3 regions of the Halobacillus sp. B23F22_1 genome follow, and region 2 is predicted to be linked to each of the others. Evidence: riboswitches for the same ligand, from Rfam matches in the RefSeq annotation. Region 2 holds a riboswitch; each other region holds the start of a gene.
What was found. A riboswitch is a leader RNA that binds a small molecule or an ion and turns the genes downstream of it on or off. The one in region 2 is predicted to bind S-adenosylmethionine.

Region 1 (7,375 bases), on a different contig from region 2:
CATGCACCGTAGATGATATATCTTTAGGGATATCGACAACAACGGGTCCAGGACGTCCGGTTGTCGCAATATGAAAAGCTTCCTTCACAACTCGGGGCAGCTCTTCTATTTGCTGTACTTGATAATTGTGCTTCGTAATTGGCGTTGTAATTCCCATTACGTCTGACTCCTGAAAAGCATCTGTCCCAATCACACCTTTTGCCACTTGACCTGTGAAAATAACAACAGGCAGAGAGTCCATCATCGCATCTGCGATTCCTGTGATTAGGTTTGTAGCTCCCGGGCCAGAGGTTCCAATAACTACCCCCGGTCGTCCTGACACTCTCGCATAACCTTCAGCTGCGTGAATCGCTCCTTGTTCGTGACGTGGAAGTACATGATCAAATGATCCTTCAGCACGATAAATGGCATCATAGATTGGGAGAACCGCTCCTCCTGGATACCCAAATAAAGTGTCAACACCCTGTTCGATTAATGAATCTACCAACAAATCGGCTCCCGTACGTGGCGCTGTCTTAACTTTTTGAGCTGCTTCAGCCTTCATTTTTTAATCCCTCCTAAATTACATATAAAAAGACCTTTTCATCCTCAATTCCTCTACAAATAGACACTTGTAGAAAGAACGGAGGGGTGAAAAGGTCTTGGTTATTCCACGGTACCACCCTCATTTGCGCACAAAACTGTACGCCTCAGGGAGCTTACTAAAATAGTAATCTCCATTTTGATAACAGGTGTGATCTTAGGGACACCTGATCCCACCTACTTGATTTCTCGTTCAGTCGGGACACTCAAGGATGATGTCGGAGATAAGGAGCATTTCCGGGCTTCCAGCAACCCCGGCTCTCTGTAAATGCCTGAACTTATTCCTTTATTCCTGTCGTAGAGTTCACAGATTCAATTGTATGAATGATCAGCTGACCTGAGCTTTTCCTTTTGTAGAATAAACCTGGTAGCCGTCGGTCGTCGTAATTTTTCTAAACTCGGATAATAAGTGGTTCGTCACAGCGCCTGGGCTTCCATCGCCTACTTTACGCTGATCTACTTCTACAACTGCAATAACTTCGGCTGCAGTTCCTGTTAAGAATACTTCATCAGCTACATATACATCATGTCTTGTAAATGGTTCCTGTTTCACTTTATAACCATGTTCTTCAGCAAGATCAATGATAGCGTTGCGTGTAATTCCTTCTAAAGCTCCTAAATAAACAGGAGGTGTATAAATGGTCCCGTTTTTCACAATAAAAATGTTGTCTGCTGAGCCTTCTGTCACATAGCCTTGATCATTCAGCATAAGTGCTTCGTCTACGCCTGCCTGGTTTGCTTCTAGTTTCACTAAGATATTATTGAGATAGTTTAAAGATTTCACTTGTGGTGGCAGTACGTCTGGTCTGTTCCTTCTGCTCGATACAGAAGCGAGACGAACGCCGCGTTCATATAATTCTTTAGGAAATAAAGCAAGTGCTTCAGCAATGACAACCACGCGCGGATTTGCACAGCTGGACGGGTCTAAACCTAAGTTGCCTGATCCTCTAGATACAACGACACGGATATAAGCCGTTTCCAGCTGATTTTTGCGGACTGTTTCAGCAATAATCTGCTCCAATTCCTCCTTTTCGTATGGGATGTGAAGCATGATTGATTTAGCTGAATCGTAGAGGCGTTTTAAGTGTTCGTCTAGTTTAAAGATGTTGCCTTCGTAAACACGAATGCCTTCGAACACTCCGTCGCCATATAAGAAACCATGATCATAGACGCTTACTACGGCCTCACTTTTATCAACGTATTCTCCGCTTAAGTAAATCCACTGGCTGCTCATTTAAAGCACTCCTTTCTTTTTAGATTTGGTTTAACATACATATTAGTTTAAGGGTGACCCCGTGCAGGCATGCACTCCTGCACGTTCAGGTCAAAAGGTCAATCTTCCACATGAATCAACTTGCGCGGCCATTGGTTTCGGATGCGATGTAGTTGATTGAGGACTACTTTAACGCCATTTCAGAAAAAGGTCAACAGGTTTTTGTGAAGTTTTCTGACTAGTTCGATTATTGAGTTAACTTGGAAAGCGTTTTCATACAGGCTATACTTGAGTTTTCTGCTTAGTTGCACTTTTTCTTTTTTTCTTTTTTATCTGAAAAATGAATGTTTAATGTCGCAAAGAACCTATAAAACCGCCTATTTCGAGCCTATTTTTAAAATGGTCTCGAAAAAATGAAACTGACTGGCAGCACGCCTATGATAAAAGTTGACTAGAACAAACGTGCACCCTGGAACCCTATTATGGTTAACCATTCTAAAAGACTGAGTAGAAGTTATAGAAACCGATTGAGTTTCCTATAAAGCAGATACGAGGAACTGATGAAGAAAATATAAAAAAGGAAGAGTTATAATCGATATAATTGTTGTTAAAGCCACACCGATCGCTGCAAAGGAAACATCTCCCCCATATTTTTGAGCATAAAGAAAAACGGTAGGTGCGGAAGGAGCAGCTGTAATAAGAAGAGCCACAGCTGTTAAAACTGTAGGGATAGACAGGAGGGTAAATGGGAGCAGACATAATGGAATTATTAGCAATCTTACAAATACGACCACCCAGGTATGCAAGTTTTTGCATACCTGGGTGAATTCCTGCCATTTTAAGTCTGCAAGAATACTCCCAATCATTAGCATTGACAAAGGAATAGTGGGCCTTCCTAAATAGGTAAGCACTCCCTCCACTATGTTCGGAAGTTGAACAGGTGTAATCATAATCAGCACACCGAATACAGTAGCTAGAATACCGGGGTTAAAAAACACTTCTCTCAAACGAAAGGAATTTTTTCTCCCGACAAAGAGATAAATACCATATATCCATATTAAAAGTAAATATAATAAATTGAAAATTGCCGCATACATTATGCCTTGCTCACGGAATAAGGCATAACACACCGCATAACCGATAAAGCCTTGATTTCCAAACAACATTAAAGACTGATACACAACTCCTCTTGACTCCCCAACTTTTGTTCGTTTCTTAATACTTAGTGAAAGTAGATAAGCTGTGAGAAGAGCATAGCCGGAGAGCAGAATCAGCATGAAAAAATCCCCAAAAATATGTAATTCCTCAGAGAAGTTCATGGAAGCTAAGATCAAACAAGGAAGGGTAATATTTAAGACCAGCGGAGCTAGTACTTGTTCCGTTTGCTGTGGCAGCCAACCTGCTCTCTTTGATACAAAGCCGCTCAACCCTATGACATAAAGGGTAAATAATTCAGTCACTGCCATACACATCCCCCCTCCCTCCTTCCAATGTATGAAGGAACAAAATGAGGAGTGCCTTACAATAGTAGAAACTAGAAAAAGCTTACGCCATATTAGACGCAAGCTTTTATTAAACTTCCCTTTCAGCAATTGAAAGGGACTACTCTATTCTTAAAGCTCATTATTACAGTACATATTGAGCAAGCGTACGCTGTACGTCTTCAATCGGACTGTCTTTTTTAAACAGTTTTTCGATCGGAGCGGACTGACCTGAAAGCCAAATTTTTAATTCAGAATCAAGGTCGAAGCTGCCCGCCGTCTCTGTACTGAAGTGTGTAATGGTTTTATAAGGGATACTGTGGTACTCGACTTTCTTACCTGTCATTCCCTGTTTGTCTACTAGAATTAATCGTTTGTTTGTGAAAATGAATGAGTCCCTTATTACCTTATATCCGCTTTCTACTATTTCGTCATTAATTAAAACGTGCTTTAATTCCTTGCTCAGTTTTTCTTTATCCACTTCACTGGCATTGCCCATAAGACCGTCTAAAAATCCCAAAATATTTCCTCCTTAAAATCCGAGTTTCTTCCTATTATATATAACTCCATTATTTTTACAATTAGAATGGTTTCATTTCGGATAATTTTCGATTGGTTTTTAACTGCTATGAACAATTCTGCATAGTCCCTGACAACTTGTGCAAGAAGTAGCAATCGGATTTTTGTTTCTTTTCCTTATTTATAAGATACACTTACCGTTTAATCATTACCCTGCAATAATTATCAACTTTCCTCAAAAGGCAAAATTTATTCATAACTTTCTAATCCAGTAACATATCCTTCTATATAGGTTTATATTGATTCAATTTCTATATAAAATTCGCAAAATTCTATTTATACCCTTGTCAAACCTTTATCTGTAGTGTACATTAGGGTGAAAGAATTAAATAACGAATATTGATTTCTTATCACGAGAGGCAGAGGGACTGGCCCGTCGAAGCCTCAGCAACCACTGGTACGACCAGTAAGGTGCTAACTCCAGCAAGTTGATTCGTCAACTTGGAAGATAAGAAGAAGGATTTAAACAACAAAGTCTTCTTCTTATAAGAAGGCTTTTTTTATTTTTCAACGAAACGGGGAATGATCATGTGTGGTAGAAAAGCAGAAACAAAATTAGTTCATACAGGAAAAAATAACGGGGATGCTTCAGGAGCAATTAACGCACCTGTTCACTTTTCCACCGCCTATGAACATCCAGGGCTTGGGGAGTCCACTGGCTTTGACTATACAAGAACAGGCAATCCAACACGTACGCTTCTTGAACAATCCGTAGCAGATCTAGAAAAAGGAAATGCAGCCTTCGCTTTCAGCTCAGGTATGGCGGCCATTCAAGGGGCCTTATCCATTTTCAAAACAGGGGATGAAATTGTCGTTTCAGAAGACGTTTACGGTGGAAGTTACCGATTCTTCGACTATCTCTCCAATCAATATGGCCTGAAATTCATCTATTGTGACAGTAAGCGGCTCTCACAAATTGAAAACTACATAACGGAGCAAACGAAGGCGCTCTACATTGAATCGCCTACGAATCCACTCATGCACACAGCAGATATACCGGCTATTTCGATCATTGCTAAAAAACATGATGTTTTACTGCTTGTTGATAATACGCTTTATACTCCACTCCTTCAACAGCCAATTACTGAAGGTGCCGACATCATCATTCACAGCGCCACGAAGTACTTAGGCGGCCATAACGATGTCCTCGCTGGTCTAGTGGTTGCTAAAAATGAAGAATTGAGTGAAAAGATAGGTTATTTTCAGAATACGGCCGGGGCCGTACTATCACCCTTTGATTCATGGCTGCTTATGAGAGGAATGAAGACGTTATCTATAAGAATGGAAAAACACGAGAAGAATGCTGCTTTCCTCGTAGCGTTTTTAAAAGAGCATGAAGATATAACGGACGTCTTTTACCCGGGACGCGGCGGCATGCTTTCGTTCAGACTGAAATCTGAGTATTGTGTCGATCCATTTTTACGAAAGTTAGAAGTCATTACGTTCGCTGAAAGCCTTGGAGGCGTAGAGAGCTTCATCACTTACCCAACCACGCAAACACACGCTGATATACCAGAAGAGACACGTCAGCGCTACGGGGTATGTAATCGGTTGTTACGTTTTTCAGTAGGAATTGAACATGTCGATGACTTAAAAACGGATTTAGAACAAGCACTGGCCAGCTTAAAAAAGGAGGAAATTTACCATGACTAATCATCACACGTTTCAAACTCGTCTGCTTCACAATGATCACAAATTTGACCGGGAAACCGGGGCGGTAAGTGTGCCGATTCAGCAAGCTTCCACGTTCCATCAGGCTGACTTTGATAACCCGGGTATCTATGACTATAGTCGTTCCGGAAATCCTACAAGGGAAGCGTTAGAAGATACGATTGCTAATCTAGAAGGCGGTACACGCGGGTTTGCATTTGCTTCAGGAATGGCAGCCATTTCAACCTCTTTCATGCTTCTATCAAAAGGCGATCACGTTGTTATTTCAGAAGACGTATATGGCGGTACATTTCGAATGATTCATGATGTTTTAGGTCGTTTTGGCATTGAGCATACGTTTGTTAATATGACAGATCTTCACGAGGTAGCAACTGCTATACAACCGAATACAAAGGTATTGTATATTGAAACACCTTCCAATCCTTTATTAAATATCACCGATATTCAAGCTGTAAGTAAGCTTGCGAAAGCCAACGACTGCCTGACTTTTGTTGATAATACATTTATGACTCCTGCTCTACAACAACCGCTTGAGTTAGGTGCGGATCTTGTCCTGCACAGTGCAACGAAGTTTATCGCGGGACACAGTGACGTAGTAGCTGGACTAGCCGCAACCAACCATCCGGAAATTGAAGCACAGCTAGGCTTTTTGCAAAATTCCTTTGGTTCCATCCTGGGAGCGCATGATTGCTGGCTAGTGTTACGGGGATTAAAGACACTAGACTGCCGCTTGAAACAGTCATCCGAGTCTGCTGAAGTAATTGCAACCTACTTGGCTGGACACCCGCTTATAGAGGAAGTTTACTATCCTGGATTCAGTTCGCACCCTGGATCCTCTATCCATGCCTATCAGTCAAGCGGAGCAGGAGCGGTCTTATCGTTTCGGTTAAAAGACGAAGCGGCCGTCCGTACATTCAGCCAGCATATCGAATTGCCTGTGTTTGCTGTAAGCTTAGGAGCCGTGGAATCAATTCTATCCTATCCGGCAAAAATGTCCCACGCGGCAATGCCTGAACATGAGCGGTTAAAGCGCGGCATTACAGGGGGGCTGCTGCGCCTATCTGTAGGACTGGAAAATCCAGATGATTTAATCCGGGATTTTGAGAATGGATTGGAGTATGTCAGTGCTCAACAAGAAGTATCTAAAGCTCAATAATAAAAGACTTTTAGCTTGTAGAGAACCTCGGGTTTTTCTACAAGCTTTTTTGACCCTAAAGATGTAATGTACTTCCCTTCTGACTCGATTTAATTTTCCGCTTACACCAATTACCTCCCCCAGGAGATCTTACCTATGCTAAAGTTAATTTGTAATTATTTACTAAACAATAGTGAGTGAGGTGACTTTTTGTTTAAAAAATGGTTCATTATAATCTCATTCGTTTTACTCTTAGATGGTTGTGACGCAACACAAATAGATTCCAATGTAGGCCTTCACTCTTCCACAAAAGAAATCGGGTTCATTAAGCATATGATGCCAGAACAGAAGCCCGATGACTTTGGATTTTCTGTGCAATTCGGAGTGAACTATAAAAATGAAGTGAACTCGTTTGAAGATCAAGTAACCAAGGATTTAATAGCCGAAGGTGCAGTCACAGCAGATATAGCCTTTTCACCTAAGGAAAACGATAAAATTTATGAAAAAATGAAAGAAATGAATATAGTAGAAAAGAAAAAATTGACCCCTGAACAAGTGAGCGAAACAATTTGTACGCAGGAACCACACGAAGAGGACATATGGAGAATTATTATAGAGGGAGAAACGATCACGCATTCTGTTTCAGGAGCTTACTGTGAACCTACTCATGATGCACAGAAGCTAATTGAGCTGCGGAATTATGTATTTAGTATT
Region 2 (7,375 bases):
CCCTCCATTTTTCCACTGTTGTATGGGTTCTTACATATAAACCATCCGCCAGGTGTTTAGCTAAGCCATTCATTCCGTCTATCGCTGTATAGCGAGGATAATCTACTCCAAACCAATGTTTAATCCAACCATTTTTCAGCCATTGCTCAACTTCTTGTTGCAGCTCAGAAGTGCGAACTGTGAAAAATTGAGCACCATGATCAGCTTTCCCCTCGGCCACTCGTCTCGTTGCTAACCGGCCCCCTACACTTCTTCCTTTATCAACAATCAGGACATTTTCTCCCGCCGATTGCAACTTCCGGGCAGCTGTTAATCCTGTTAAACCTGCTCCAATAATGGTAATATCATAGTCCTTCATTACACGGCCCCCTTTTTAATTTCTTCAGGAACATTCCCTTTTTAACGGAAAAGAACACCTTATAATCTTTCATTCACAGGGTTTGCAGGAACATAGTGCTTATAGAAATGATGGAGACTCAATTTCTAGTTTCATATTTAATCCTTCATACAAACCTGCTATGGTTATAATAATGGACATAAAACTATAAAACAGGAATGAATCACTTTCATTCCCACATTAACTAAATAGTCATAAGACGAGGGATAACTTTACTACGGAAAAAATGAAGGAGCTTTCAAGATGGAAGATAAAAAAATAAATATCATACAACAAGCAATTAAACTATTTGCCAAAAAAGGATTCAGCACAACTTCTGTGCAAGAGATCGCTAATGAATGCAGTATCTCTAAGGGAGCTTTTTACCTTCATTTCAAATCGAAAGATGAATTACTGCTCGCTATCTTTACTCATTATTCTAAGGAAATCGAACAAAAAACCGCTGCTATTGAATCGATGGATTTAGACCCCCGGACTAAATTTGTAAAACAGCTGACGGTTACTTATCAGGAAATCATTAAACACCGTGACTTTATTATTATGCAAATTCGGGAACAAGCCATCCCTTTCAACGAGGACATTGAATCCTTTCTTCAACAGATGCGCTTTCACTCTTACTTATTCTACAAAAGAAGTCTTCTGGCCATATATGGAAAAAAGATTGATCATTCGATATGGGAAGTGACACTGTTAATGCAGGGTATGTTTAAAGCATACATGGATCTCATTATTATCGAAGAGGTTGAATTTGATATTGAAAATTTGTGTAAGGCGATTTTAAAACGAACAGACTACCTGGTTGAAGGCTTTAACCGCAACGACGATCAACCAATCATAACTGATCAATTAATGAATGAAATCATTCCTGAAGATTTTTATTACAACCAGCTCGACACCATAGTGCACACATTAGAAGAAATAAAGGAAAAGGCATCGGGTGATATTGAAGTGACGATTGCAGTACTTCTAGAAGAAATTCAGAAACCTTCTGCTCGGCATGCGGTTATAAAAGGGATGCTCTCTAACTTAGAGGAAGAAGAATCCTTTAAAGGAATCACAGGTCAAATCCGAACTTTTTTTCAACTATAAAAAGGAGACCTCTTTTTTCCAAAAGGAGGTCTCTCGTATTATTCATCTTCCACAATTTCATCTAATACAAAGTAGACGGACTCTACCCCTTCCTGCGCCACAAGACAGGCCACCCCCAGCGTTGTCGTCCAAAAAGAATCAGGGATATACGGATTCTTTAAACCGGCTGGCTGAAAAAGGGCTCGATAAATTCGATTCAAATGCCTTTCTGTTTCGTTAGGATCAGTCTCCTTCTCCCCTCTGGCGATGAGAAATACATAGCGCATAGATTGGAACAGATTATCACCCGGCATAAACGTATACTCTTTGAACAACTTAAGCTGCTTCTCAGCATCCTCTTTCATGCCTGTCTTTACAGCTAAATCATCTAAATGCTCATAAAGATGACGATAAATTTGCTGAAAGATTCTACGTTTCTCGTCCTGCATCACTTTATCGGTATAAATGTCCTGTAATTTAGCAAACGCTGTCTCTTTAGTCCAAGTCATAGATTTCCCCTCTTTCATTTAGTACTCAAGACCAAAACTCTTTGCTTCATGCTCCACTGATCCATACAGTTCAGGCATGTGTTGGGATTGCTGCTTAAGCAGCTTTGGCAAATGGGGAACCACTTTATTCCACACCATTGGGTTTGCAGCCATCGCCTGGAACAAAGATTCTTCCTGTGACGTAAGCGCTCTGCGAGATTGAATATAGTCTAATGTTAAACGGTAGCCTGGACCTAAATTTTCATCCCTTTGCTTTTGAAAATGCTTGATGAGCTCGCGCCACGAGCCACCGTTATCCCAAGCCTCAATCGCTTCTGCTAAAAGGAAAGACTGCATCAGGGCATCATTCATTCCTAAACCAGTACTCGGATCTTTACTATGAGCTGCATCACCTACTAACGCCCATCCGTTTCCTCCAGCCTCTCTAAAAAAGTTAGGCATACCTGTAGTACCAATGATTTTGCCTTGAAGCGATGCTTGCTCTAACCGCCTTTCCATTCCGTAAAACTGCCGGTAAATTTCTTCGAATCTTTCAGGGTGTTTCGCTATCTCAGAGAACTCATAGGGAAATACTTCTAAACCTAAGCAGTCCACCCCCGGCTCCATAGGAAATAAAAAACCAATTCTTCCTTTATCCAGGAATATTTCTGTTGTTGGTTCCACTAGAGGCTGCACATGATGATAATATCCATAAAACACAGGACGGATAGGAGATTGTTCGTTATATTTTTGGGCACCCGTTTGTTTAGCGATAAATGAATTTTTACCATCTGCTCCTACGACAAGGGAGGCTTTAAATTCGTGAACCTTACCTTTTTTATCTTGTGCTTTAACACCTTGGACGCGACCCTGGTTTTTGAGAATATCGTTAACTTGATATCCTTCCTTCAATTCGACGGTGGGATAGGACAGTGCCTTTTTCACTAACACATGGTCAAATTGTTCTCTTCTTGGAATCAGGGTATACGATGCACGAGGCCCTTCTATAAAGCTATTTCCTATGTAAGTACGCATACGGTTTATTTTCCGCAAGCCTGAAGCTTCTACCTGTTCTAATACACCAAGCTTTTTGACATATTCAAGGTGCGAAAGATGATGAGTTGAAAGCGTATCACTAGGAAAAACTGCTTTGTCTAACAATAAGACCTTCTTCCCTATCCTTCCTAATAAGATCGCAAGGCTTGCCCCAGCAACGCGAGCCCCGACTATAATTACATCTGCATTTGAATTCATACGTTGCGCACACCCTTATCATTGTTATCTTCAGCGTAACGTTTTTACTTCATTATTTCTATAAAAAAAGCTCCCGTCTGGGAGCTTTTCTGACTAATATTTAATTTCTTCTTCTACTTCGTGATTCTGATCTAAAATGATTAGACGGCTCGGCTTATTTTCTTGAGCCATTTCTTTAGCTTTTTCTACAGCTGTGTCTCGCTCATCATATTCGTCCGTTGGAGCGATATCTTCAATTTTTACAATCCAGCCTGTTACGTCTTTATTTGGCGCTACACTATATTCCTTCATGTTTGATTCTCTCCTTTTTTTCTTGGTCTCTATAAGTACTTTCCCAACGCCTATACCTTTCAAACGTAGGAATGGATTTTCACAAATAGTTTGACATTATGTACAGCTCATTCTATAATTCGTAACATACCTTTAATGCAACGATTAATTAAATAACTCTTATCTAGAGTGGCAGAGGGACTAGGCCCTGTGACGCCCGGCAACCTTCAAGGAACGACTTGAAAAGGTGCTAATTCCTACAGATCATACCGATCTGACAGATAAGAGGAGGAACCTAACGAACCGCCCTCTTCTTATTTCAGAAGAGGGCTTTTTTATATGCCGTCAATTTAGTAAGGAGGGCAACGCGCATGTCCATAAAATACGTGATGAACCAACATGCTCATACAAAGGTTTCGATTGGAAACTTTACTTTAGAGTCTGGAGATACACTTCAAGACGTGGAGTTAGCTTATGAACGCTGCGGTCCTGAGCATGCTCCAGTTGTTCTTATTTGTCATGCCCTAACAGGAAATCAACATACCGTAGGTTCTTCAGAGAGCCCAGGCTGGTGGAAAGGTCTGGTTGGGGATGGCTGTGCTATTGATACGACTGCGTATCAAGTCATCACCTTCAATGTACTAGGGGGGTGTCACGGTTCCACAGGTCCCACAAGCGTTAATCCGGAAACGCAAGTACCGTATCGTCTGAATTTCCCCAAAATAACGATTCGAGACATCGTGCGTTCCCAATATGAAGCCTTAAAAACACTAGATATCCACGAAGTTCATGCCGTAGTCGGCGGGTCTTTAGGGGGAATGCAGACTCTTGAATGGGGTCTTCTCTATCCTAAATTCATGAAACAGCTTTACGCCCTTGCCGCCACACCTTACTTAAGTGATTACGGCATAGCCTTTAATCATATTGGAGCAAGGGCAATTCAGGATGACCCTGCTTTTTTAAACGGAAACTATGATAAGAATGAACAGCTACATGGATTCGAAATTGCGCGGATGGCTGGCATGGTCACCTATCGGAGCGGAAAGCTGTTTCAGAAACGATTTGACCGCCACCAAAGTGAATCTTTTTACGACATTCAATCTTATATGAATTATCAAGGTGAGAAAATTAAAGAACGATTTGATGCCAACAGCTATCTTTATTTACTAGAAGCGATGAACCACCATGATATCAGTCAAAGCCGCGGCACTCTTCAAGAGGCTGCCGCCCAATATCAGGTTCCGCTTTTTACAGTGAGTTTCGAGCACGACTTACTCTATCCAAAAGAACTCATTCAACCCTTTAGTCAGTTAGCCGCAAACAGTGAGCATCTGCACGTCCAAACTGATTATGGGCACGATGGATTTTTAGTCGAATTCAATCAGTGGGGATCATGGCTTTCTCATAAACTAAACGAAGGAGCAGTGAATCAACATGACAATTAAAGCAGCCATCCTAGGCTTCGGCACCGTGGGCCAGGGGATTTATGAAATATTACAAACTAAACGCAGGCAGCTTCATAAGCTGATTGGTGACAAAGTAGAAGTAACAAGCATACTCGTCCACAATGTTCATAAAGAAAGGTTTTTACCTGATAATGTTATAGTCACCGACCGTTTTGACGACGTATTAAATCAAAAGCCGGATGTTATATTTGAAGCTACCGTCGGGATAGAACCAAGTTATTCCTATTTAAAACAAGCCATTGACCAACATATTCATGTCGTTACTGCCAACAAGGTGATGTTTGCCGCCTGCGGCCACAAGCTAATACAGCGCGCAGAGCAAAGGATCGGTGTTGGCTATGAAGCTACTACAGCCGCAGGTATTCCCATTATCGGCACTTTGACCACCCTCCTGCAAACGAATAATATTACGAAAGTACAGGGAATATTAAACGGCACGAGCAATTATATTTTGACAGCTATGCAAGATCAAAATAAAACGTTTTCTGAAGCGCTTCAGGAAGCTCAAACAAAAGGCTATGCTGAAGCGGACCCTACGAACGATATAGAGGGACATGACGCTTTTTATAAATTAATGATTTTAAGCCAATTGCTTTACGAAAAGCAGCCAGATTGGTCAGCGGTTTCATTAACAGGAATATCAAACCTTAACGAAACCGATTTAATATCTGCTGAGGAGAAAGGCGAAAAAATCCGCCATGTAGCTACTCTAGAGCTAGTAGATGGAGAATTAAAAGGGACGGTCGAGCCGCTTTTTCTTCCACCTTCACACGGACTATTCGGAATAGAAGGCGTAGACAACGCCATTAGCGTAACAGGAGACTTAGTTGGGTCTGTTACCTTAAGGGGGCCGGGGGCCGGCCAATTACCAACCGCTAGTGCCATGATTGAAGACTTTGTACAGATTTGGCAGACAACGCCTGCAAAACAATTCATATAAGACATCAAAAGCCTAAGCATTTCTTAAAGTAATCCTGATTCAGGAAAACGTAAGAAGCGCTTAGGCTTTTTAAATTTATTCGTCGATCCATGAACTGCGGATCTCAGCATAACGTGGTCTCATCATATCTTCTAAGTCGGTTTTAGAAATGAAAATACGATCCGACTCTGCTCCTGCCTTCTCTTGTTCTTGAGGAGTTAAATGGACTTCTATCCGATTCCCTTTAAGAGCAAGATTACGAAAATTCTCTTCTGCTGTAGATTCATCAAAACTTCCTTTTACTTTTTCATTAGCCAGCTTTGTTAATGTTTCTAAATACTGCCCATCTTCAGTGAAAATGTGATTAAGATCTAATCGCTTGCCGTTTGATTTATCAAAATTCAAAACCGTTTGCGATTCCTGAGAAACATCCTTATCCATCTCCATTACTTCTGTAAACTTAACAACAAAAACTTGCTCGTCCTCAAACAGCACATCATAGCTCACGGCTAAGCTATGCTTTTGATTGTTGTTTCGATTCACTTTAGCTTCATAACTTTCTTTTTTAAACGTATCTTTTAATTGATTTACATAATCAATAATGGATTGATTAATTTGATCGTTTGGTGTTTGAGGAAATTCAATAGAATACTGATACTCCTCGATATCTTTCATCTCTTTTTCACTCGTAACCGAGTAAGGCTCCTGTTTATTTGCACTGGAATCTTGATCGTCATTAGCATCTGCAATCATAAATGAACAAGCCGTCAGTAATATTACACTAAGGATTGATAAATATATATTAAATGAATTCATTTCTATTCCCTCATCATTCTCTATCTATTCACATTCATCACATAGTGTAACACAAATGTAATAATAGATTAATACATTTGTTATAAAGAATTTATTTTTTTATATTTTCGTTCTTACTTCCCATAGTTCTGGGAAAAAACGGTGGTCTAAAACTTTCTTCAAATAGCCCACCCCTGAAGAACCACCTGTCCCAACCTTGTGACCTATAATCCGCTCCACTGTTTTCATATGACGAAACCTCCATTGTTGGAGCCAGTCTTCAATATCTACGAGCTTCTCTGCCAATTGATACAAATCCCAATAATCGTCTACGTTTTTATAAACTTTAGCCCAGGCTGCTTCAACCGAAGGGTCGGCTTCATATACCTTCGTATAATCCCGCTCCAACAGCTGTGGGTTAATAGAAAAACCAGCTTCCATTAACTTCTCAATTGCTGCGTCATATATACTGGGCGATTCGTAGGCTTCCTTCAACTGTTTGTGCAGTTCAGGATCCTTTTCATAAATTTTTAACACGTGAGGCGTTTTATATCCTAATGCAAACTCAACCATGCGATATTGATAAGACTGGAACCCGGAAGCCTGCCCCAGCTTATCCCTAAACTGAATATATTCAGCAGGTGTTAATGTAGACAACACATCCCACCCATGAATGATTTGCGTTTGGATGTTCGATACCCTTGACAGCATCTTAAAC
Region 3 (7,375 bases), 1.0 Mb from region 2:
AGTTATTTTTAATTGTTGAAGTGTTCTTGTTACAATAAGCCCCCCCATACTATGCCCTAACAAAAAGACAGGTAAATCTTTGTCCGCTTCTTCGACCCACTCGCTCACTTTTTTTATGTAATCATTAAAGGATCGAATATGTCCTTTCTTGCCCTCTGACATACCTTGGCCTGGAAGATCATTTATCTTAACTTCAAAGCCATCTTGTTCCAGCTTTTTTACTAAATGGACATAACGGCCTGCGTGTTCAAAGGCTCCATGCACTATTATAATCGTAGCTCTTTTTTCACCTGTCATTCCATCGTTCTCCCTATCCTCTATTTGTTATACTGAATTTATCATAATTATAAGGGGGTTCGCTATGATTTACGAATATAAAGGAAAGAGGCCGATGATAGACGATAGCGCCTTTATTGCTGACGACGCAGTGATTACAGGGGATGTTACGATTGGATCCTTATGTAGTGTTTGGTTTAAAACAGTCATCAGGGGAGATGTAGCTCCAGTTTATATTGGAAATAAAGTAAATATCCAAGACTTAAGTATGCTTCACCAAAGCCCTGATATCCCACTAAAAATAGAAGATGGGGTAACGGTAGGACATCAGGTTACTTTACATTCTGCCCATATTAAAGAGAAAGCACTCATTGGAATGGGGTCGATAATTTTGGATGGTGCAGAAATTGGTGAACAGGCTTTTATTGGAGCCGGAAGTCTCGTACCACCTGGAAAAGTTATCCCTCCACGCACCTTGGCTTTGGGAAGACCAGCAAAAGTTGTACGTGATTTAACTGAAGAAGATTACCAAGAACTGAACCGGATAAGAGCTAGTTATGTAGATAAAGGCCAGGTTTACAAAGGCATGCAGTCTTCCTAATAAAATGGGCGCCGATCATTAAACGGCGCCCATTTTATTATTTATTCAGCTTTTCTTTTAATAACTCAGCTTTATTTGTTTGTTCCCATGGAAACTCAATATCTGTCCGGCCAAAATGACCATAAGCTGCGGTTTGACGATAAATGGGACGTCTAAGATCAAGCATCTTAATAATGCCTGCCGGTCGTAAGTCAAACAATTCTCGTACAGCTGAAACAAGCATCTCTTCAGGTACTTTACCAGTGCCGAATGTGTTGATTGAAATAGATACAGGCTGAGCTACTCCAATAGCGTAAGCAAGCTGTACTTCACAGGATTGAGCTAATTTCGCAGCAACTATGTTTTTCGCTACGTAACGAGCAGCGTAGGCTGCTGAACGGTCTACCTTAGTTGCATCTTTCCCACTAAAAGCTCCTCCGCCGTGGCGAGCATATCCGCCGTAAGTGTCCACAATAATCTTTCGTCCTGTTAATCCTGCATCTCCTTGAGGTCCACCAATTACAAATCGTCCAGTGGGATTAATGAAATACTTTGTTTGTTCGTCAATCAGCTGACTAGGAACCACAGGATTAATAACATGTTTCTTTAAATCGTGCTGAATTTGCTCTAAGGTGATTTCTTCAGCGTGCTGAGTTGAAATCACTATTGTATCGACTCTTACAGGCTGATCCTTTTCATCATATTCGATAGTAACTTGTGTTTTACCATCAGGGCGTAAATAACTTAAAGTACCATCATTTCTTACGTCGGATAGGCGTTTTGCAATTTTGTGTGCTAAAGAAATAGGAAGAGGCATTAATTCTTCCGTTTCGTTATTCGCAAAACCAAACATTAAGCCTTGGTCTCCTGCCCCTATAGCTTCTATTTCATCTTCACTCATCTGACCTTCCCTTGATTCCAATGCTACATCCACACCACCAGCAATGTCTGGTGACTGTTCATCTATAGCCGTTAGTACGGCACAAGTATCGGCATCAAAACCATACTTGGCTCTCGTATAACCGATTTCTTTTATTGTTCTTCGAACGATAGCGGGAATATCCACGTACGTATTTGTACTAATTTCCCCTGAAACTAAGACGAGTCCTGTTGTTACTGTAGTTTCGCATGCCACCCTTGCATTAGGGTCGTTTTTTAAAATTTCATCTAATATCGCATCAGAAATTTGATCACAGATTTTATCAGGATGCCCCTCTGTTACTGATTCTGATGTGAATAACCGGCGATTAGCAGGCATTCTTTAAAACTCCTCCTTCTGTAAATACAAAGTTTGGACGGAACTCTTTCCAGTATGTTTATAGAAGTTTAACTTAAAGGAAAACTTCTCGTTTTTTTATAGTTAAATAAATTATTATATGAAAGGATGTATATTGTGTACATAAAGAAAAACCCTTCCTTCTAAAAGAGGAAAGGTACTTATTCCTTTCGCTCTTATCGTCCAAGATCTCCTGGAAAAATAGGGATCTTGCTGCAGGTTGGCACCATGTCAGATGTCTGACGGGTTGCCGGGCTTCATTGGGCCTGTCCCTCCACCACTCTGGATAAGAGAGTATCCGTTCGGACTAATAGTATCGAAATCCCGCAACCATGTCAATTAGTTTTCCCATTATGAAAGGGAACAGGAGCCGTTTTTGCCACGTGTCTTTAATCATTTTATAACGATTATAACCATCTCGATAAAATAAGTTTCTTTTATTACCTAGTCCGGGAATAGACATTATAAGACCTATCCATAAAGTTAGAGCCGTTTATTGTTTAATAGCCTCTACAAGGCTTCCTTATTGGTGCTACTATTTGAATTTTTTTAGTGATACTATCCCTGTAATAAGATTCAACCTCAAACATGCCCTCAAGATTTTGAAACAATTTCAGAGCAGTACGAAAAACTGATCCAATACCTTAAATTCCTTTTGCTCTGATAAGTCAATCAACAGTTTTGTCTCCTAAACGATTTTCACAATGCCGATTACTTTCCATCAATAACAATATAGCTCAATGATTAATAAAATAAAAAGAAAGCAATTTCATTCAATAGTATGGACTAATAAATTGAATGTGTTATACTTTATCTCAAAGTAGCACCAAATCTTTAAAGTAAAGGCGGGTAGACACATATGAGCGCAATTAATCAGATGTCTGATTTATCTCAACTATTAAATGAATCAAATGTTCATCACCAATTATCAGTCCCACAACTAGTAGAAAAAATCCTTTCACGTAAAGAAGGCACCCTGACTAATAGTGGAGCGGTTCAAGCAACTACAGGTGAATATACTGGTCGTTCTCCACACGATAAATTTATTGTTAAGGATGAAGAATCTACTAAGAATGTAAATTGGGGAAAAGTCAATCAGTCCATTGACGAACTCACTTTTATAAAGCTTTATCATAAGGTGTTGGACTATTTAAAAAAACGTGATGAACTTTTTGTATTTAACGGTTTTGCCGGTGCAGACGAAAGATACCGCCTACCTTTACGAGTGATTAATGAGTTCGCCTGGCATAACTTATTTGCTCACCAAATGTTTATTCGTCCTGACCAAAACGATTTAAATCACCATGATGCTGAATTTACTGTCATCTCTGCACCAACTTTTAAAGCTGATCCCGAAGTAGATGGTACAAACTCAGAAGCTTTCATTATGATTTCCTTTAAACACCGAGTCGTGCTAATCGGAGGAACGGAATATGCCGGGGAAATCAAAAAATCTATTTTTTCAGTTATGAACTATGTCTTACCTAAACAAAACGTGCTCTCAATGCATTGTTCAGCTAATGTTGGTAAAGAAGGAGATGTCGCTCTTTTCTTCGGGCTCTCAGGAACGGGAAAAACAACTTTATCGGCAGACCCCGATCGTAAACTAATTGGAGATGATGAACATGCCTGGTCGAATTATGGAATTTCTAATATAGAAGGCGGCTGTTATGCAAAATGCATCAACCTTTCTTATGAGAAAGAACCTCAAATCTTTGATGCTATTCATTTTGGCGCTGTATTGGAAAATGTTATTTTACAAGAAGGAACACAGCAGCCTGATTATGACAACACAACGTTAACTGAAAATACGAGAGCTGCCTACCCGCTTCACCATATTAAGAACACTATTGTTCCAAGTGTGGCGGGTCATCCAAATGCGATTGTTTTCCTTACGGCTGACGCAACTGGCGTGCTCCCCCCTATAAGTAAGTTAACGAAAGAACAAGCGATGTATCACTTTCTTAGCGGCTATACCAGCAAATTGGCAGGAACCGAACGAGGGGTAACTTCCCCCCAGGCAACGTTCTCCGCTTGTTTCGGCTCTCCATTTCTTCCATTAGCTCCTTCTGTTTATGCAGAAATGCTCGGAGAAAAAATAGACCAGTTTAATTCAGACGTCTATTTAGTAAATACAGGATGGACAGGTGGGCCTTATGGAGAAGGTCAGAGAATGAAACTCACCTACACACGAGCAATGATTCACGCGGCACTCGAAGGAGAATTAAATTCCGCGGACACGTATACCGATCCTGTATTTGGCTTAAACATTCCAGTTCATTGTCCAGGAGTTCCTGATGATGTATTAATTCCTAGGAAAACGTGGGAGGATTCTCAAGCATACGATGAAAAAGCTCATGAACTTGCCAATCAATTCCATGAGAATTTCAAGAAGTTTAAACATGCAAGTACTGAAATTGCGAATGCAGGACCGAATTACGGCAAAGAATAATTATTTTTCCTCATTTCCTTAATATATAGAAAAAACCGTGCATGGGATGCACGGTTTTTTAATGAGCGTCCATATGTTTATTTTTAATGACTTTTAAACACTCTGTTAAGACTTCATCCTTCATCATGAAGCTGTAAAGAGCATTACTTTTTATACTTTCAGGTATATGAGCAAGCAATACAGGACCCTCTGTTTCATAATAATGAGGCCGCTCAATAAGTTCAGAAATGCTCGCGTAGTATACATTTTTTACAATGGTGCCGCCTTTACCTGCTACATAATACTGGCCGATATAGTGGAGGTTCTCTACCTCTGCCCCCGTTTCTTCTTTCACTTCACGCACAGCTGCATCTTTAGCTCCTTCTCCTTTTTCGACTTTGCCGCCAGGAAATTCCAAACCTCTATCTTTATGCTTTGTAAGAAGCCACTGGTTCTTGAATCGGCAAATAACCCAAACATGCTTTGGTGCAGTTGAGAATGGGTGATCCTCAAAAGAGAGTTTCACTTGATTTCTGTAATAATCATAAAAAGTTTTCACGTTAGCTCATCTGCCTTTAATATCTAGTTATGTACTTCTGCATTAAATCGTATCATAAGCTCTGCAGATTAAAAACAATAGTGAATATTACACTTGTGTTACACAAATCTTCACTTAATTGAAACCTTCTGTTAGTTAATCGTATAGATTCAACCAACATTAAAAGAGGCTCCTGATGAGAAATAATATATTTACATTGGCTGTATTCAGCCTTCTCTTTTTTGATTCTGCTTGTTCAAGTGCAGAAGGAGAGAAAGATAAAGAAGTATTCGAGCTGCAGCTTCTGAAGAGTTAGACAGCTTCTCTATGGACATGGAAATGAGTCAAAAGATGAACATATAATCTAAGGATGCTGAAGAAGGAATACCAAATGGAATCCCTTTACAGACTACTATGAATTCCGATATGCAAATGGATCCTGTTAATTTTTATCAAACCAATGAATTCATGTGCCAATCCATGGAAGAGTATTATACGGAAGACAGCATGTATATGACTGTTCCTGGCGAAGAAAGCTGGTATAAAGCTCCAGAAGAACTCGTTAATGGATCAGATTAGTACAGAAGAACAGCCCCCTGTAAACCAACTAGAAATCCTCGAAGTAGATGAATTCAACTTGGAAGAAAATTCCTTCCTTTTAGCTCAGAAGGGGAAAACATTCAGGCTTTAAATGAGGAATCTGTCAATGAAATGCTCCCGGAAGGTATTATGCCGGAATATGCTTTGAAGGAATAACAGTTAAACAAGTAAATTACACTTTTGAAATAGATAAAGAAAGTTACTATCCGAAACAATTGGAAGCGAAGATGAGCTTTATCGTGAATATGGAAGGTGAAGAAACCTCTATCCATCAAACAAAGAATGGAAGTTATAGCAATTTTAATGAAGTAAATGAAATTGAAGTTCCATAAGAAATCATCGAAAAAGCTGAAGATTTACCAGACGCCAGAAACAACCCTTAATAACAATCTACGCCGCTTCAATCTTGAAGCGGCGTTTCATTATTATTTAAATCCTCTAACACACCCATCGATGAAATATGCTGCTTCGTTTTTTCATCGCCGAGATCATAGATCATCCTAAAGGCAGACTTCATTCCCTCATCAAATTCATCATTAGACTGATCTCTATGATAGGGGTCAAAAGGAACATGAGCTCTAAAAAAAGACCTGGTGTCAGAATTGTACATTTCATCAAATACTTCTCTTAATAATAACAAGTCCTCTTCATCCGCATGAATAATAAAATCATCATTATTAGCATCATGATTAATCGAAATCTCCCGGGTCCCAATATTCACATAATAAGGTCTTTTATTCATTATCATAAGCCTCCTTTACTCTAGGTTTAGCAAAAGTGAGACTTTTATAACGTAAAATTACTTATGGTGTAAATGCGGACAAACTTTACAATAATTACTGTCTTTATAAAGCTTATAAGAGAGACAACAGCACTTTCGTTGTCGTGCTCCTGTTTCAAGCAAAGGCTGCTTTACAAAATAAGTGAAAGGATTTGTTTTTTCCCCAAAAGCCTCTCCTGGAAGCTGCTCCACAATATAATAAAAATCTTTTTTAAGTTTTCTTACCGTCTTAGGACCATACCATTGGTCTAATTCTCGTTCATAAAAACGAAACATATATATCGCTATGTTTTCCCACATTACGTCCATTGAAAGTCGAGTTAACTGGTTGATGTGCAAAAATAAGGGACGTACGTGATGCGTGAAAAGGTTCGTTACCTCCTTTTGCAACCATTTATCCCGATCAATTTTACCGGGTTCAGTTACTTCTTTGGAAATAAGCTCCAGTTTAGGAAACCATTTTTGCTCGTTATTCGTAAGTACAAGATTTATATTATCGAATTTCATGTTAGGACATTTATTAAAAAGAGTCATCATTGCTATAGGAACAGTAGCAATGTAATAACCATACCTTTTTGAAAGAACGGAAGCTGAAGTAAGCAGAAATTCTGATTTCATATAAGCGTGGATGTAATCAATGGTCTGCTGGATACCGGATTTTATCTTTAGACGTTCGCCTTTAATTGTTTCATACCCTTCGTCTTCCACCTCTAGATAATATCTAAAGTGCTTATGAAGAAATTGTTCTTCACTATATAGTAATGTTCCCAAAATGCCGCCTCCTATTATTCGATTAATTCACATGAAAATGCCAATATTTATTAGTTAATCTAGCCAAAGCAGCCTTGTCAACTTCGTAACCTATACCCGAGGCTTCAGGCACTTCTATGCTG

Region 1: it holds a riboswitch for S-adenosylmethionine, as region 2 does, so the genes downstream of both, ACGTNH_RS12560 (methionine biosynthesis PLP-dependent protein) here and metX (homoserine O-acetyltransferase MetX) in region 2, are expected to answer to the same signal.
Region 3: it holds a riboswitch for S-adenosylmethionine, as region 2 does, so the genes downstream of both, metK (methionine adenosyltransferase) here and metX (homoserine O-acetyltransferase MetX) in region 2, are expected to answer to the same signal.

The regions. Positions count from the first base shown of each region.
Region 1 covers NZ_JBIEKE010000002.1:936,079-943,453, forward strand. The annotation lists gene ilvB (biosynthetic-type acetolactate synthase large subunit) at 1-544, opposite strand, end outside; gene ilvE (branched-chain-amino-acid transaminase) at 911-1,816, opposite strand; gene ACGTNH_RS12550 (AEC family transporter) at 2,332-3,261, opposite strand; gene ACGTNH_RS12555 (PH domain-containing protein) at 3,422-3,796, opposite strand; SAM riboswitch class I at 4,200-4,310, shown strand; gene ACGTNH_RS12560 (methionine biosynthesis PLP-dependent protein) at 4,384-5,508, shown strand; gene metC (cystathionine beta-lyase) at 5,501-6,682, shown strand; gene ACGTNH_RS12570 (hypothetical protein) at 6,872-7,375, shown strand, end outside.
Region 2 covers NZ_JBIEKE010000001.1:506,167-513,541, reverse strand. The annotation lists gene ACGTNH_RS02575 (NAD(P)/FAD-dependent oxidoreductase) at 1-358, opposite strand, end outside; gene ACGTNH_RS02570 (TetR/AcrR family transcriptional regulator) at 641-1,486, shown strand; gene ACGTNH_RS02565 (hypothetical protein) at 1,525-1,974, opposite strand; gene ACGTNH_RS02560 (NAD(P)/FAD-dependent oxidoreductase) at 1,993-3,207, opposite strand; gene ACGTNH_RS02555 (DUF2188 domain-containing protein) at 3,301-3,498, opposite strand; SAM riboswitch class I at 3,655-3,765, shown strand; gene metX (homoserine O-acetyltransferase MetX) at 3,849-4,922, shown strand; gene ACGTNH_RS02545 (homoserine dehydrogenase) at 4,912-5,883, shown strand; gene ACGTNH_RS02540 (hypothetical protein) at 5,959-6,678, opposite strand; gene kynA (tryptophan 2,3-dioxygenase) at 6,778-7,375, opposite strand, start outside.
Region 3 covers NZ_JBIEKE010000001.1:1,508,210-1,515,584, reverse strand. The annotation lists gene ACGTNH_RS07685 (alpha/beta hydrolase) at 1-297, opposite strand, end outside; gene ACGTNH_RS07680 (gamma carbonic anhydrase) at 362-877, shown strand; gene metK (methionine adenosyltransferase) at 915-2,114, opposite strand; SAM riboswitch class I at 2,306-2,425, opposite strand; gene pckA (phosphoenolpyruvate carboxykinase (ATP)) at 2,992-4,584, shown strand; gene ytkD (RNA deprotection pyrophosphohydrolase) at 4,643-5,122, opposite strand; gene ACGTNH_RS07660 (DUF6612 family protein) at 5,486-5,680, shown strand; gene ACGTNH_RS07655 (DUF6612 family protein) at 5,839-6,033, shown strand; gene ACGTNH_RS07650 (hydrolase) at 6,102-6,443, opposite strand; gene ACGTNH_RS07645 (hypothetical protein) at 6,501-7,253, opposite strand; gene menC (o-succinylbenzoate synthase) at 7,276-7,375, opposite strand, start outside.